DNA from 4 places in the Streptomyces sp. NPDC021093 genome. Region 4 is predicted to be linked to each of the others. Evidence: riboswitches for the same ligand, from Rfam matches in the RefSeq annotation. Region 4 holds a riboswitch; each other region holds the start of a gene.

What was found. Region 4 has a riboswitch for cyclic di-AMP ahead of ACH4SP_RS38160 (M23 family metallopeptidase). Riboswitches for the same ligand answer to the same signal wherever they lie in the genome.
Region 1: another riboswitch for cyclic di-AMP. It lies ahead of ACH4SP_RS12535 (M23 family metallopeptidase); the one in region 4 lies ahead of ACH4SP_RS38160 (M23 family metallopeptidase).
Region 2: another riboswitch for cyclic di-AMP. It lies ahead of ACH4SP_RS30870 (transglycosylase family protein); the one in region 4 lies ahead of ACH4SP_RS38160 (M23 family metallopeptidase).
Region 3: another riboswitch for cyclic di-AMP. It lies ahead of ACH4SP_RS23485 (NlpC/P60 family protein); the one in region 4 lies ahead of ACH4SP_RS38160 (M23 family metallopeptidase).

The regions. Positions count from the first base shown of each region.
Region 1 is NZ_JBIRQJ010000004.1:17,761-21,457, reverse strand. It holds gene ACH4SP_RS12540 (PP2C family protein-serine/threonine phosphatase) at 1-1,017, shown strand, start outside; cyclic di-AMP (ydaO/yuaA leader) riboswitch at 1,333-1,466, shown strand; gene ACH4SP_RS12535 (M23 family metallopeptidase) at 1,748-2,827, shown strand; gene ACH4SP_RS12530 (aldo/keto reductase) at 2,919-3,697, shown strand, end outside.
Region 2 is NZ_JBIRQJ010000010.1:325,286-328,982, reverse strand. It holds gene eno (phosphopyruvate hydratase) at 1-222, opposite strand, end outside; gene ACH4SP_RS30870 (transglycosylase family protein) at 610-1,323, opposite strand; cyclic di-AMP (ydaO/yuaA leader) riboswitch at 1,326-1,522, opposite strand; gene ACH4SP_RS30865 (transglycosylase family protein) at 1,798-2,985, opposite strand; gene ACH4SP_RS30860 (cytochrome P450) at 3,103-3,697, opposite strand, start outside.
Region 3 is NZ_JBIRQJ010000007.1:320,452-324,148, forward strand. It holds gene pcrA (DNA helicase PcrA) at 1-1,433, opposite strand, end outside; cyclic di-AMP (ydaO/yuaA leader) riboswitch at 1,667-1,838, shown strand; gene ACH4SP_RS23485 (NlpC/P60 family protein) at 1,836-3,104, shown strand; gene ACH4SP_RS23490 (hypothetical protein) at 3,121-3,474, opposite strand.
Region 4 is NZ_JBIRQJ010000016.1:140,085-143,781, reverse strand. It holds gene ACH4SP_RS38170 (M16 family metallopeptidase) at 1-415, shown strand, start outside; gene ACH4SP_RS38165 (M16 family metallopeptidase) at 463-1,830, shown strand; cyclic di-AMP (ydaO/yuaA leader) riboswitch at 2,062-2,230, shown strand; gene ACH4SP_RS38160 (M23 family metallopeptidase) at 2,244-3,038, shown strand; gene ACH4SP_RS38155 (GntR family transcriptional regulator) at 3,252-3,697, shown strand, end outside.

The DNA.
Region 1 (3,697 bases), on a different contig from region 4:
CCGCTGTTCGCGGCCGCTCCGCTGGTCGCCGCGCCGTTCTTCTCGCTGGTCAACACCGGGCTGACCGCGTGTGCCGCCGTGCTGGCCGTGGTGGGGCTGCGGATCTCCGACGACGTCCTGATGTCCGTGGTGGGCGTGACCGAGCTGGTGACCGTGCTGACGGTGGCCGTGCTCGCGATCCTGATCAACCGGGTCGTACGGAAGAGCGGCAGGCAGCTCGCGTCGGTGCGGGTCATCGCGGACGCGGCGCAGCGGGCGGTCGTACCGATCCCGCCGGACCGGATCGGCGGTCTTGAGATCGCCGCGCGGTACGAGGCGGCGGAGGCGGACGCGTTCATCGGGGGCGACCTGTTCGCCGTGCAGGACACTCCCTACGGGGTGCGGCTCGTCGTGGGGGACGTACGGGGCAAGGGGCTTGAGGCCGTCGAGGCGGTCGCGGTGGTGGTGGGTGCGTTCCGGGAGGCCGCCGAGACGGAGAGCTGTCTGGAGGGCGTCGCGCAGCGGCTGGAGCGGGCGCTGGCGCGCGAGGGCCGGCGGCGGGACGGCCTTGACGCGCTGGAGGGCTTCACGACGGCGGTGCTCGCCGAGATCCCGCGCGGCGAGGGCGTCGTACGACTGGTGAACCGGGGGCACCCCGAGCCGCTGCTGCTGTACGCGGACGGCGAGCTGGACGTGCTGGAGCCGGAGGAGTTCGCGCTGCCGCTGGGGATGGGGGACCTGGGGGACTGGCCGGACCGGGCGCGGGAGTTCGCGTACCCCGCGGGCTCGACGCTGGTGTTCTACACGGACGGGCTCTCCGAGGCGCGGGACGCGGCCGGGGTCTTCTACGACCCGGCGGTACGGCTGCGGCGCTCGCTCTATCCGGGGCCCGACGCCGTGCTGGACGCGCTGACCAGTGACGTACGGGTGCATACGGGCGGGAAGCAGACCGACGACATGGCGCTGCTCGCGGTGGGGCGGCCGGGGGTGGGCCAGCCGGAGCGGCGCCGGACCGTGGAGATCGTGAAACGGCCGTGAGCGCGGTGGGTGCGGGGAAGGTGCGCGGTGCGGGCGGCGGCGTGCGGCCGGTCGGTCACGGGGTGTGCTCGAAGGGGAGCCCTCCGCATAACAATTGACGATCTATCAGTTGTGGAGGGTTTGCGGGGGCGGAACGCATGTGTTTCGGGAGGCCGCTGTGTCGTCCTGATTCGCGGTCATATGTGCCCGTATGCCTTGGCCGTGAGTGCCTGCGCAGCGTTAACGATCACCCGGAACAGCTTGGAATTCCACTTGTGTGTCTATTAACGTTCGATAACGCAGTGCGGTCGTCCCAGCCGTCGTCAGAGACGGCGCCGTGCGCGTGCGCCGAATTCCGTGAGGAAACCGGGGAACCACCAATTGGGGTGAATCGGGCCGCACCTGGCCCGTAGGAGACCTTCCTGCTCCGAACCCGTCAGCTAACCCGGTAGGCGAGAAGGAAGGAAAGGAGCGCGCCCCCGTGGCGTCCAACAGGCCTGCCCCCGAAACACCGGCCCCCGCTTTCTCGTACCAGGCTTACGGAGTCCCGAACGACACGGAGGGCCCGACAGGCGGCCGGACGGACGGCTGGACGCACGGCCCGGCCAACGGTCAGGGCGACACGCTCGTCGGCCTCGCGCCCCTCGCGCCCGAGATTCCGCAGCAGCACCGGGGCGGCTTCGAGGGATTCGCTGAGTTCGAAGGCCCCTCGGGAAACACCTCCGGCGGTTCCTCCGACGGTCCCTCCCACATCCCCTCCGGCATTCCCTTCGGCGGCCCCGCCGCGTCGGCCGAGGAGTGGAACCCCACCGAGGAGTCCCTCGTTCCGGTGCGCGGCAAGCACCGTGTCGCCAAGCAGCGCGGCTCCCTGGCCCGTAGCTCCACGGTGCTGGGGGTCGGCGTCATCGCCGCCGTCGGCGCCGGTGGGATCGCCACCGCCCAGGAGAAGCCGGCCGTCTCGATATCGCTGCCGGACCAGCTCTCCGACTCCCTCGCCTCGCTCGCCGAATCCCTGCCGGACGCCGAGTCGCTGCCGGGCGTGGGGGCGTTGGTGTCGGGCTCCGACTCCGGTGCGCACTCCGACGCCGACTCCGGTACGGGCGTGGTGGTCGCCGCCGTTCCGGCCGCCGCCTCCGCCGCTCCCGCCGCCGCCGGGCAGCAGCAGGTCGGTGCGGGCGAGAGCCTGCGGGCGCGGATCCTCCACCAGGCCGAGCAGCAGCGCTCCGTCGCCGACGAGGCGGTCCAGGAGGCCGCGCGCCAGCAGGCCGTCAAGGACGCAGCCGCCGAGGCCAAGAAGCAGCGCGACGAGGCCGACGCCAAGGCGGAGAAGGTCGAGCAGGAGAAGCGCGAGGCAGAGGCCAGGGCCAAGGCGAAGGCCAAGGCGGAGGCCGAGGCGAAGGCGGAGGCCGAGCGGCTCGCCAAGCTGGCCGCCAGCTACTCGCTGCCCACCTCCTCGTACACCCTCACCTCCACCTACGGGCAGGCCGGCTCGATGTGGTCCTCCGGGCACCACACCGGTCTCGACTTCGCCGCCCCGACGGGCACGCCGGTCAAGGCCGTGCACGGCGGGACCATAAAGTCCGCGGGCTACTCGGGCTCGTACGGCTACCGCATCGTGCTGGAGCTGAGCGACGGCACGGAGATCTGGTACTGCCACCTCTCGCAGATGAACGTCTCGGCGGGCACCGACGTCTCGACCGGGCAGACCATCGGCAACGTGGGCGCCACCGGCAACGTCACCGGACCGCACCTGCACCTCGAAGTGCACACCCCGGGCGGCGACGGCATCGACCCGGCGGCCTGGCTGCGGGACAAGGGCCTTTCGGTCTGATCCGCGGGCCCCGTCCGGTCCGGTGTGATCCGGCCGGATTTGATGGCCAGTGCATGGAATAGGTCCGGCGGGCCGGGTGGTTGACGTCCTCATGACTTCCCACCTGCGCCCGCTGGGCTCTTCCGGCCTCGATGTCTTCCCGCTCGCCCTCGGCGGCAATGTCTTCGGCTGGACCGCCGACCGCGACCAGTCCTTCGCCGTCCTCGACGCGTACACCGCCGGCGGCGGCAACTTCGTCGACACCGCCGACGTCTACTCCGCCTGGGTCCCGGGCAACGAGGGCGGCGAGTCCGAGCGCGTGCTCGGCGAATGGCTGGCCGCCCGCTCCAACCGGGACGAGGTCGTCCTCGCCACCAAGGTCGGCGCCCACCCCTCGTACAAGGGACTCTCCGCCACCACCATCAAGGCCGCAGCCGAGGAGTCGCTGCGCCGTCTCGGCACGGACTACATCGACCTCTACTACACGCACTACGACGACCCGTCCGTGCCCGTCGAGGAGTTCGTCACCGCGCTCGACCAGCTGGTACGGGACGGCAAGGTGCGGGCAGTGGCCGCCTCCAACATCTCCGCCGACCGGCTGCGGGAGTCGCTGGACTTCGCCGAGCGCGAGGGCCTCGCGAAGTACACCGCGCTCCAGCCGCACTACAACCTCGTCTCCCGCGACACCTACGAGGGCGAGCTCCAGGACGTCGCGTCGCAGGCCGGTCTCGCGGCCGTGCCGTACTACGCGCTCGCGTCCGGCTTCCTGACCGGCAAGTACCGGGCGGACGGCGGCGCGGTGCAGAGCGCACGCGCCGAGGGTGCGGCCAAGCACCTGGAGACCGAGCGGGGGCTCAAGGTCCTCGCCGCGCTCGACGAGGTGGCCGGAGC
Region 2 (3,697 bases), on a different contig from region 4:
GATGACGGCGAGAACGGCCTTCTCGACACCCTTGCCGAGGTAGCGGTTCGGGTCACCGTCGCGAAGCTCGATGGCTTCGAAGGCACCGGTGGAGGCGCCGGACGGAACAGCAGCACGGCCGGTGCTGCCGTCGTCGAGGCCGACCTCGACCTCGACCGTGGGGTTGCCTCGGGAGTCCAGGATTTCCCGGGCTACGACGACGTCGATGGACGGCACGAGCATCTCCTTATGGGATGTGACGCTGAGGGGTGCGCCCGCTGACGGGGCGCGGCGCAGGGTCGCTTTCGGCCTTGCGACATGAGCCTAACCGGATCGCAGGCATCAGCCAGCCGATGGACCGCCCGCTGGGACGAAAAGATGCCCGAATGCCTGTAATACAGGACGAAGGACCTGAAGGCCGTCGCCGTGTGTTACGGACCTGTTCACCCAGCGTGCGTACGGGCTCTGCCCATACGAGGGGACGTGGACGCAGAAGGGCCCCGGCCCGGGCGCGTACAGGGGGAAGTCGCGCCCGGCCGGGGTCCAGGTGTGCGGAGCGGACGGGGGTGGGCCGTCCGCTCCACTGCGCGGGGACCGGGCGGGGGTGGGCCGCCGGGGTCTCCGCGGGGGTCAGCTCAGGTGGAGCTGCTGACCCGGGTAGATGAGGTCGGCGTCGACGACGACTCCCTCATTCAGGTCGAGGATGTGCTGCCAGCCGCCCTTGACGTGCTTCGCCTCGGCGATCTTCGCGAGGGTGTCGCCGGACTTGACCTCGTACTCGCCGTCACCCTTCTGGATCGGGGCGGACGGCTTGGCTGCCGTCTTGGGGGCCTCGGACTTCGGGGCCGCGGACTTCGGGGCCTGGCGGGCCTCGGAGCGGGAGGCGGTCGGGGCCTCGGAGCGGTGCTGCTTCTTCGGGGCGGACTTCTGCGTGCCCGAGCCGGTGCTGACGCCCGGGTCGACACCGTCGTTGCTGAGGTTGCCGGCGCCCGCGCAGGCCCAGGCGCCGGGGCCCTGGATCTTGAGGAGCTGCTCGGCGACGGCTATCTGCTGGCCCTTGGTGGCCTGGTCGGCGCGCGGCGCGTACTTGGTGCCGCCGGCGGCCGCCCACGAGGAGTTCGTGAACTGCAGGCCGCCGTAGTAGCCGTTGCCCGTGTTGATGGACCAGTTGCCGCCGGACTCGCACTGGGCGACGGCGTCCCAGGTGTCGACGGAGGCGGCGGAGGCCGAGGAGGCCCCCATCAGCGGAGCGGCGACCGCGACACCGGTGACACCCGCGAGGGTGGCGACACGGGTGGCCTTGGACGGACGGCGGTGCTTGCCCTTGCCAGTGAACAGCGACATGGATATCCCCTCACCGACGCCTTCGAGGTGAGCTGTCGGGTTCGGGCTGTGAGTTCGCCCGGCCTCCGGTCGGGACCGCGGATCTCTCCCGCGTTCCGTCTCGGCGGCTTCACCCCAAGCCGTTCCTCGTCCGTCTCTCAACGTCCGGGCCCGGCACTTACCTTGGGTCCCCCGCTCCTGCCTACGGCGCTTTCGCGACGACTGCTGCCGAGGCCCGCCGGCAGGATTCGGCGTGCGGGCTCCGGTGCCCACCGGTGGCGAGCGAGGACGACCGTAATCACAGGAGTCCCCGATGTTCAAAGAGGCCCATCGGGGACATTCAGCCCCTACTTGCCCTCCCTGCACGGTTGTTTACGCAGGTCAGAGGGGGCACGGCGGGACCTTCCAGCAGGGACACGCCAGTTGGGGCAGAGAGACTCATGTCTCACTTGCGCAGAACCGGACATAAGGTCCCGAACTACCTGTGTTCTGGGCCTACTTTTCGCTCAATTCGAGGCTCTGGCCAGGCTTGATGAGGTCCGGATCGTCGCCCAGGGCCTTGCGGTTCGCCTCGTAGAGCGCGGGCCAGCCGCCGGGCACGTGCGCCTCGTCGGCGATGTGCCAGAGGTTGTCGCCGGGGCGCACGGTGTAGTCGCCGGGACCGGGTGCGCCGTCCGCACCCTTGTCGCCGTCACGGGAGGCGTGGCGGCCCTCATCGCGTCCGTCGGTCCCGTCCGGGGTGGACGAATTGTCCGGTACGGGAAGGGAGTTCTCCGGCGCGGGCTCGCCGCGGTGCTTGCCCTGGCCTCCGTCCGCGGGGTCGGTGGCGCCCGGGGTGGCGGGCGTACCGGGAGTGGCGGGCGTGCCGGGCGTGACCGACGCGTCCGGGGACTCGATGCCCGGGGTCTGCGTGCCCGGGGTCTGCGTGCCGGGGGCCTGCGTACCGGGCGTCGTGCCGCCGGGGAAGGGCAGTTCGGTGCCCGGGGTGGTCGGGCCGGTGCTGGGCTCGATGCTGGAGCCGGGGGTCGGCTCGGCGGGATGGCCGCTGCCCGGGATGGCGGGGGTGGTCGGAGTGACGGGGGTGGCCGGGGTGGTCGGCGCCTTCGCACCCGGATCCGTACCCGCGTCCTTACCCGCACCCGTGCCCGCGTCCGCACCCGTGCCCGGGGTGTCCTGGTGGGCGCTCTCGCCGGGGGTGTCCGGCTTCACGGAGCCCGCCGGGGGCTTGGGCGGTGCACCGGTGTCCGTGCCGGGATCGGCGGCGTCGACCCCGCCGGACGCGGAACCGGAACCGGAATCAGCACCGCCGCCCGGGGCGAGCCCGGAGACGCCGGCGCAGCTCGGCCAGCCCTGCGGGCCCTCGGCGGCGAACACCTTCTCGGCGACCTTGATCTGCTGCGAGCGGCTGGCGAGGTCGGGCCGCGGGGCGTACGCACCGCCGCCGTACTGGTCCCACTTCTCCTGCGAGAACTGGAGCCCGCCGTAGTAGCCGTTGCCGAGGTCGGCACTCCACATGCCGCCGCTCTCGCACTCGGCGACGCGGTCCCAGGTGTTCGACTCGACCGCGCTGGCGCTGGTCGCGCCCAGGAGCGGAATCGCGAGTGCGGATCCGGTCACCCCGGCCGCGACGATGAGAGCGGGTGCCTGACGCGGGCGGCGGTGTTTACCGTTCCCGGAGCGCATGCGGTTGCCTTTCAGCTGACGGTGACCCGGCTTCTGGCCGTAACTGCTGGGTCGTCCGTGAACGTAGCCGCAGTCGAACACCCGTCACAAGTCGATGCAGTGGAGATCACGCGAAGGTCACATTGCTGACGCGCCGTCAGCTTCGGGTGCCCTTACGGGTTCCCCGAACTCGACCGGGAGGGTGCGCAGTCCGCGCATGATGAGGCCGCCACGCCACCGCAAATCGGCAGGATCTTCCGCGAGTTGCAGGTCAGGGAGACGGGTCAGCAGGGTCGCGAGGGCCGTCTGCGCTTCGAGCCTGGCGAGCGGGGCGCCGAGGCAGTAGTGGATGCCGTGGCCGTAGCCGAGGTGCTGGTTGTCCCGACGGCTGAGATCCAAGGTGTCCGGATCCTGGAACCTTTCGGGGTCCCGGTCGGCGGCGGCAAGCACGACGAGCACGGGGTCGCCCGCGGAGATCTCCTCGCCGCCGATGCTCAGGTCCTCGGTCGCGTACCGCCAGGTGGCGAGCTCCACCGGGCCGTCGTAGCGCAGGAGTTCCTCGACGCCGGTGGCGAGGAGTCCGGTGTCGCCCTCGGCGAGGGCGGCTTGGAGGCGCTCGCGCTGCTCCGGGTTGCGGAGCAGCGCGTACGTCCCGTTGCCGATCAGGTTGATGGTCGTCTCAAAACCGGCAAACAGGATGATGAAGGCCATGGCGGCGGCCTCGTTCTCCGTC
Region 3 (3,697 bases), on a different contig from region 4:
GGGACGGTGTCCTCGGGGTTCGACAGCACGCGCAGGTAGGCCAGGATGTCCCGGACCTCCTTGCGCTCGTAGAAGCGGACGCCGCCGACGACCTTGTACGGCAGGCCGACCCGGATGAAGATCTCTTCGAAGACGCGGGACTGGGCGTTCGTACGGTAGAAAACGGCGACGTCGCCGGCCTTGGCGTCGCCCGCGTCGGTGAGGCGGTCGATCTCCTCGGCGATGAACTGGGCCTCGTCGTGCTCGGTGTCCGCGACGTACCCGGTGATCTGGGATCCGGCGCCGGCGTCGGTCCAGAGGTTCTTCGCGCGGCGGTTCTCGTTGCGCTCGATGACGGCGTTGGCGGCGGTGAGGATGGTCTGGGTGGAGCGGTAGTTCTGCTCCAGCAGGATCGTCTTCGCGTCCGGGTAGTCCTCCTCGAACTGGAGGATGTTGCGGATCGTCGCGCCGCGGAAGGCGTAGATCGACTGGTCGGCGTCGCCGACGACGCACAGCTCACCGGGGGCCTTGCCCTCGCCGGAGGGCCCGACCAGCTCCCGTACCAGCGTGTACTGGGCGTGGTTGGTGTCCTGGTACTCGTCGACCATCACGTGCCGGAAGCGCATCCGGTAGTGCTCGGCGACGTCGGGGAACGCCTGGAGCAGATGCACCGTGGTCATGATGATGTCGTCGAAGTCCAGTGCGTTCGCCTCGCGGAGGCGGGACTGGTACATCGCGTAGGCCTGGGCGAGGGTCTTCTCGAAGCCGTCGGCGGCCTGGCCGGCGAAGGTCTCCTCGTCTATCAGCTCGTTCTTCAGGTTGGAGACCTTGGCGCTGAAGGACTTCGGCGGGAACTTCTTCGGGTCGATGTCGAGGTCGCGGCAGACCAGGGCCATCAGACGCTTGGAGTCGGCGGCGTCGTAGATCGAGAAGGAGCTCGTGAAGCCGAGCTTCTTGGACTCGCGGCGCAGGATGCGGACGCAGGCGCTGTGGAAGGTGGACACCCACATCGCGTTGGCGCGCGGGCCGACCAGGGCCTCGACGCGCTCCTTCATCTCGGCCGCGGCCTTGTTGGTGAAGGTGATCGCGAGGATCTGGCCGGGATGCACACCGCGGGCCGCGAGCAGGTGCGCGATGCGATGGGTGAGCACACGGGTCTTGCCGGAACCGGCTCCGGCCACGATGAGCAGCGGCGATCCGGCGTGCACGACGGCTGCGCGCTGGTTGTCGTTCAGCCCGTCGAGCAGGGCCGCCGGGTCGACCACCGGGCGGGGGGCGCCGTCCCGGTAGTACGCGTCGCGGGGCGGCGGCGGGCCGTCGAAGGCGCCCTGGAAGAGGTCGTGCGGAACCTCCTCCGCGGGGGCACCGTCATCGGTGTCCTCCGGGGGAGGCGGGGCCGCGTCGTCCTTGTGCTGGAGGTCGGCCAGGAAGCTGTCGTCAAAGAGGCTGCTCATCGCCTACCGAGTCTAGGCGGCCGCACTGACAGCAGGTCCCGGTTTCCGCCACCACCGTCCGTGACCTTGCCCAGCACCACCCGCGACCACCTTCCGTGACCCGACCCTCACCGCTTGCAAAGGTCACGAAAATGTATCGGGCATATCGAACATCAGGCTTCCCACCCGTCACGGGGATTGGCTACGGTGCTGCGCGAGCGGCCCGTACCCCCCTCGGCGAACCGCGCCGGAACGGTGCCCTCACGCCGAATTCGCGCCGCCCGCACGGTGGTTCGGAACCGGGGACCCACACGCATCACCGGGGTGAATCGGCCCGTCCCCCACACACACCTGGGCCGTAGGGCACCTTCCGTCAGTCCGCCCGAACCCGACAGCTAACCCGGTAGGCGGTCCACGGAAGGAATGCCTGCTTTGGCATCGCATCGCAAGCCGCGTACCCGCGCCACGTCGCTGATACGTTCCACCGCTCCCGGATTCGGCGTCACCACCGCCGCCCTGGTCACCGTCGGCCTGGTCGCCCAGTCCGCCCAGGCCGCGCCCACCGCACCCGCCTCGCCGAAGCCCTCGGTCGAAGAGGTGCAGAAGAAGGTCGACGACCTCTACCGGCAGGCCGGGACGGCGACCCAGAAGTACAACGCGGCCAAGGAAGCCACCCGGCAGCAGAAGGAGAAGCTCGACGGGCTCCTCGACGACGTCGCGCAGCGCACCGACAAGCTCAACGAGGCCAGGCGGGCGCTCGGTACCTTCGCTGCCACCCAGTACCGCAGCGGATCGGTCGGTTCCACGGCCGCTCTGCTCCTGGCGCACGACCCGCAGTCGTACTTCGACTCGCGGCGGCTGATGGCGCGGACCACCGATCGGCAGAAGAAGCTGGTCGCCGACTACAGCGCACAGCAGCAGTCCGCCGCGAAGCACCGGGCCGTGGCGACCCGCGGTCTGGAGCGGCTGACCACGTCGCAGGCCTCGCTGCGGGAGTCCAAGCAGGACGTACAGGACAAGCTCGGGCAGGCGCGCGGGCTGCTGTCGCGGCTGACCGCCGAGGAGAAGGCCAAGCTCGCGGAGCTGGAGCGCAAGCGCGAGGCGGAGGCCAAGCGCAAGGCGGAGGAGCTGGCGCGGCAGCAGGCGGAGGAGGCGGCCAGGGAGAAGGAGCGGGAGGAAGAGAAGGAGAAGGAGCCCGGGCAGGGGTCCGGATCCGGGTCGGGTACCCGTACCGGTACCGGTACGGGCACAGGCACGGGCACGGATTCCGGTAGCGGCTCGGGCTCCGGCAGCGGCTCTGACTCCGGCTCCGGCTCCGGCTCCGGCTCCGGAAGCTCGTATTCCACGAAGGCCGCGAAGGTGCTGGACTTCGCCCGCGCCCAGATCGGCAAGCCGTACATCTGGGGCGCGACCGGCCCCTCCTCGTACGACTGCTCGGGGCTGTCCCAGGCCGCCTGGCGGGCCGCCGGGGTGACCCTGCCGCGGACCACCTGGGACCAGGTGAAGGTCGGCACCCGGATCGCGACGAAGGACCTCAAACCGGGTGACCTGGTGTTCTTCTACGACGACATCAGCCACGTCGGCATCTACAAGGGCAACGGAATGATGATCCACGCACCGAAGCCGAACGCGAAGGTGCGCGAGGAGTCGATCTACTACATGCCGATCTACGGGAGCGTACGGCCGGCCTGACCGGTCCCGCCGGAACTCAGGTCCAGAGGACGGCGACGAAGATATTGACCGCCGTCAGCCCGCCGACCGCGCCGAACAGCGCCTTCTCCACCTTCTCGTCATCGCGCTTGACGTAGACGAGGCCCAGGATCACCACCAGGATCGCCAGCTTGATGCCGAGCTTGACGTTGTTGAGGGTGTGGTCCTGGGCCTGGTTGAGCCCGACCAGGGCGATGCCGGTGACCAGCATGGTCAGCGCACCGTGCAGCATCGGGGGCGTGAAGCGGGCGGTGCCCGCGCCCATCGCCTTCATCTGGGTCAGGAAGCCGCCGAGGAGCGAGGCGATGCCGATGATGTGGAGTCCTACGAAAACATTGATCAGTACATCCATGGGGCGGAGCCTAGCCAGGCGTTAGCAGGGGGATCGCGGCAGGGCGGGCCATTCCGTCCCATCGATCACAGTGGGCGCGGAAGTGGTGATTCCGCATCCCAGTCGTCGATCATCTGCGATCAGCACTCGCCCTCTTCCTGCCATTAGCGCTCATTCGAAGGCTGTGCCGTGACGCCCAGGTTTAGCGTCCCTCCCCAGACGGCCGACTCCCCTCCCCCACCGG
Region 4 (3,697 bases):
GTCGGGCGGCGTCGAGGTTCCGCAGATCGAGGCGGCCGTCGACGAGGAGCTCGCGCGGTTCGCCGCCGAGGGCCCGACGGCCGAGGAGATGGAGCGCGCCCAGGCCCAGTTGGAGCGCGAGTGGCTGGACCGGCTCGGCACGGTCGCCGGCCGCGCCGACGAACTCTGCAGGTACGCCGTGCTGTTCGGCGACCCGCTGCTCGCCCTGACCGCCGTGCAGCGCGTGCTGGACGTGACGGCCGATGAGGTGCAGGCCGTCGCGAAGGCGTGCCTGCGCCCGGACAACCGCGCGGTCCTGGTGTACGAGCCGCTCGCGGCCGCGGCCGAGTCCGAGCCGGTCGAGCCCGCCGACGCCGCGCACGCCGACGTCGTACAGGAAGTCCAGCAGGAGCAGCAGGAAGGGGCGGACCAGTGACGGAGACCGCAGCCACCACCGGCAAGGCCGCAGCCGTGACCAGCGAGATGCAGTTCCACCCGCAGCCGCAGGCGGGCCCCGCCACCCCGTGGGCCTTCCCGGCCCCCGAGCGCGGCGCCCTGCCCAACGGGCTGGTCGTGCTGCGCTGCGACCGCCCCGGCCAGAAGCTGGTGGCCGTCGAGGTCAACCTCGCGGCACCTCTTGAGGCCGAGCCCCAGGGCCTGGACGGCGTGGCCACGATCATGTCGCGCGCCTTCACCGAGGGCACCGACAAGCACTCGGCGGAGGAGTTCGCCGCCGAGCTGGAGCGCTGCGGCGCCACCCTCGACGCGTACGCCGACCACCCCGGCATCCGGGTCTCCCTCGAAGTGCCGGTCTCCCGGCTGCCCAAGGCGCTCGGCCTGCTCGCCGACGCCCTGCGCGCGCCCGCGTTCGCGGACGGCGAGATCGACCGTCTCGTGCGCAACCGGCTCGACGAGATCCCGCACGAGGCGGCCAACCCGTCCCGGCGGGCCGCCAAGCAGCTCTCCAAGGAGCTCTTCCCGGCCTCCTTGCGCATGTCGCGCCCCCGCCAGGGCACCGAGGAGACGGTCAAGGCCATCGACTCGGCCGCCGTGCGCGCCTTCTACGAGGCGCACGTCCGCCCGGCCACCTCCACGGCCGTCGTCGTCGGCGACCTCACCGGCATCGACCTGGACGCCGTCCTGGCCGACACCCTGGGGGAGTGGACGGGCAACACCGCCGCGCCGCGCCCGGTCCCGCCGATCACCGCCGACGACACCGGCCGCGTGGTCATCGTCGACCGCCCGGGTGCCGTCCAGACCCAGCTGCTGATCGGCCGCATCGGCCCGGACCGGCACGACCGCGTCTGGCCCGCCCAGGTTCTCGGCACGTACTGCCTCGGCGGCACCCTCACCTCGCGCCTGGACCGCGTCCTGCGCGAGGAGAAGGGCTACACCTACGGCGTGCGCGCCTTCGGCCAGGTGATGCGCTCCGCCGCGGACGGCAGCGGCGCCGCCATGCTGGCCATCAGCGGCTCCGTGGACACCGAGTCGACCGGGCCCGCCCTGGACGACCTCTGGAAGGTCCTGCGGACGCTCGCGGCCGAGGGCCTCACCGACGCCGAGCGCGACGTCGCCGTGCAGAACCTGGTCGGGGTCGCCCCGCTCAAGTACGAGACGGCGTCCGCCGTCGCGGGCACGCTGGCCGACCAGGTCGAGCAGCACCTGCCCGACGACTTCCAGGCCCAGCTGTACGCCCGGCTCGCCACCACCGGCACGGTGGAGGCCACGGCGGCCGTCGTGAACGCGTTCCCGGTGGACAAGCTGGTCACGATCCTGGTCGGCGACGCCTCGCAGATCGCGGAGCCCGTACGGGCGCTGAACATCGGTGAGGTCACGGTCGTCACCGGCTGACCGGTCGGAGGGCCGCACAAGGCCGTTCGTACGACCGGCACAAAGCATGACAAGAAGGACCCCGATGACTCCCGAGTCGTCGGGGTCCTCCCTTATGTCCGATTTATTGGAGAGGTTGCCTGTCTGCCGTGTGGGCTCCGTTACAAAAAGGGCTGTCTGTTTGGCGATTGAAAGAAGTGCCGCTTAGCGTCGGTCCGGCTGTCCGTCAGAGTGCGCCGCAACCGCGGCACCGGGCAGTCATCGCCGAGTCCCCGTCAGGCGCGAGCCTGGGGAGCCGGGGACCCACTCAGTCCCTGGGGTGAATCGGACGCCATCGCCCTTCACGGGCCGGTGGGGCCCGTAGGAGACCTTCCTGCTCCGAACCCGTCAGCTAACCCGGTAGGCGAGAAGGAAGGAAAGGAAACAGCCACTTCATGGCGTTCACCCGTGCCGCCGGGAAGCACCGGCGTCCCTCCGTGCTGTCGCGCAAGAGCGCCAACATCGCCGGAGTCGCCGCCCTCACCACGACCGGTGTCATCGGAACGCTGGCCCCGCAGGCCATCGCCGCCGAGCACGACCTGTCGGCCGAGGACACCGGCACCATCCGCGCCGTCGTCATGGAGAACACCGTGACGGAGACCCTCACCGCCCAGGTCGAGGCACAGGCCACCGCCCAGAAGCAGGCGTACGACAAGGCCGAGGCCGAGCGGAAGGCCGAAGAGGCCCGCAAGGCGGAGGTCAAGCGCAAGGCCGAGGCCAAGGCGAAGAAGGAGCGCGAGGAGCGCGAGCGTGCCGCCCGCGAGGCCGAGCGCAAGCGCCTCAACGCCTTCCGGCTGCCGGTCGCGGACTCGTACGTCAGCACCAGCTACAAGTCCGGTGGCGCGCTGTGGTCCTCCGGCAGCCACTCCGGCGTCGACTTCCACGCCTCGTCGGGCAGCTCCGTCGTCGCCGTCGGTGCCGGCACGGTCGTCGAGGCCGGCTGGGGCGGGGCGTACGGCAACAACATCGTGATCAGGATGAACGACGGCTCGTACACCCAGTACGGCCACCTCTCCTCGATCGGTGTCTCCGTCGGCCAGTCCGTCATGTCCGGCGAGCAGATAGGCCTCTCCGGCTCCACGGGCAACTCCACGGGCCCGCACCTGCACTTCGAGGCCCGCACCTCCTCCGAGTACGGCTCGGACATCGACCCGGTCGCGTACCTGCGCGGCCACGGCGTCGGCGTCTGACCGCACCCGCGGCTGCCGCACCTGCTGCTGCACGCGTCGCCGTACCTGCTGTTCGGGAATGCCCCGGCTCTCCACGAGCCGGGGCATTTCTGTGTGCGCTCTCCCCGGAGTTCAGGCTGGAGTTCAGGCCAGAGTTCAGGATTTTCTTCGGTAATTCCGCCGCGTTGCAATAGAGTTGAGAGAAGGATTCGGCGGGCAGACGGAGGTCCGGGCATGCGCATTCCCGCGCATTCGGTGTGTACGGCGATTCGCGACGACATCGTGTCCGGAGCTCTGCCGCGCGGCAGCCGGCTCACGGAAGAGCTGCTGGCCCGCCGGTACGGCGTCTCGCGCGTCCCGGTCCGCGAGGCGCTGCGCACCCTGCAGGCCGAGGGCTTCGTCACCACCCGCCGGCACGCGGGCGCCTGCGTCGCCGAGCCGACCGCGCAGGAGGCCGCCGACCTCCTGGAGATGCGTACGCTCCTGGAGCCGCTCGGTGCGGCGCGTGCGGCCGTTCGGCGGACGGAGGCGCACCTCAAGGTGCTCCGCGGGCTCGTCAGGCTGGGGCAGGACCGGGCCGGGCGGGCCGATGGCGAGGATCTGACCTCTCTCACCGGCTGGTTCCACGAGACCCTGGCCCAGGCGTCCGGCAGCCCCGGCCTGATCACCCTGCTGGCCCA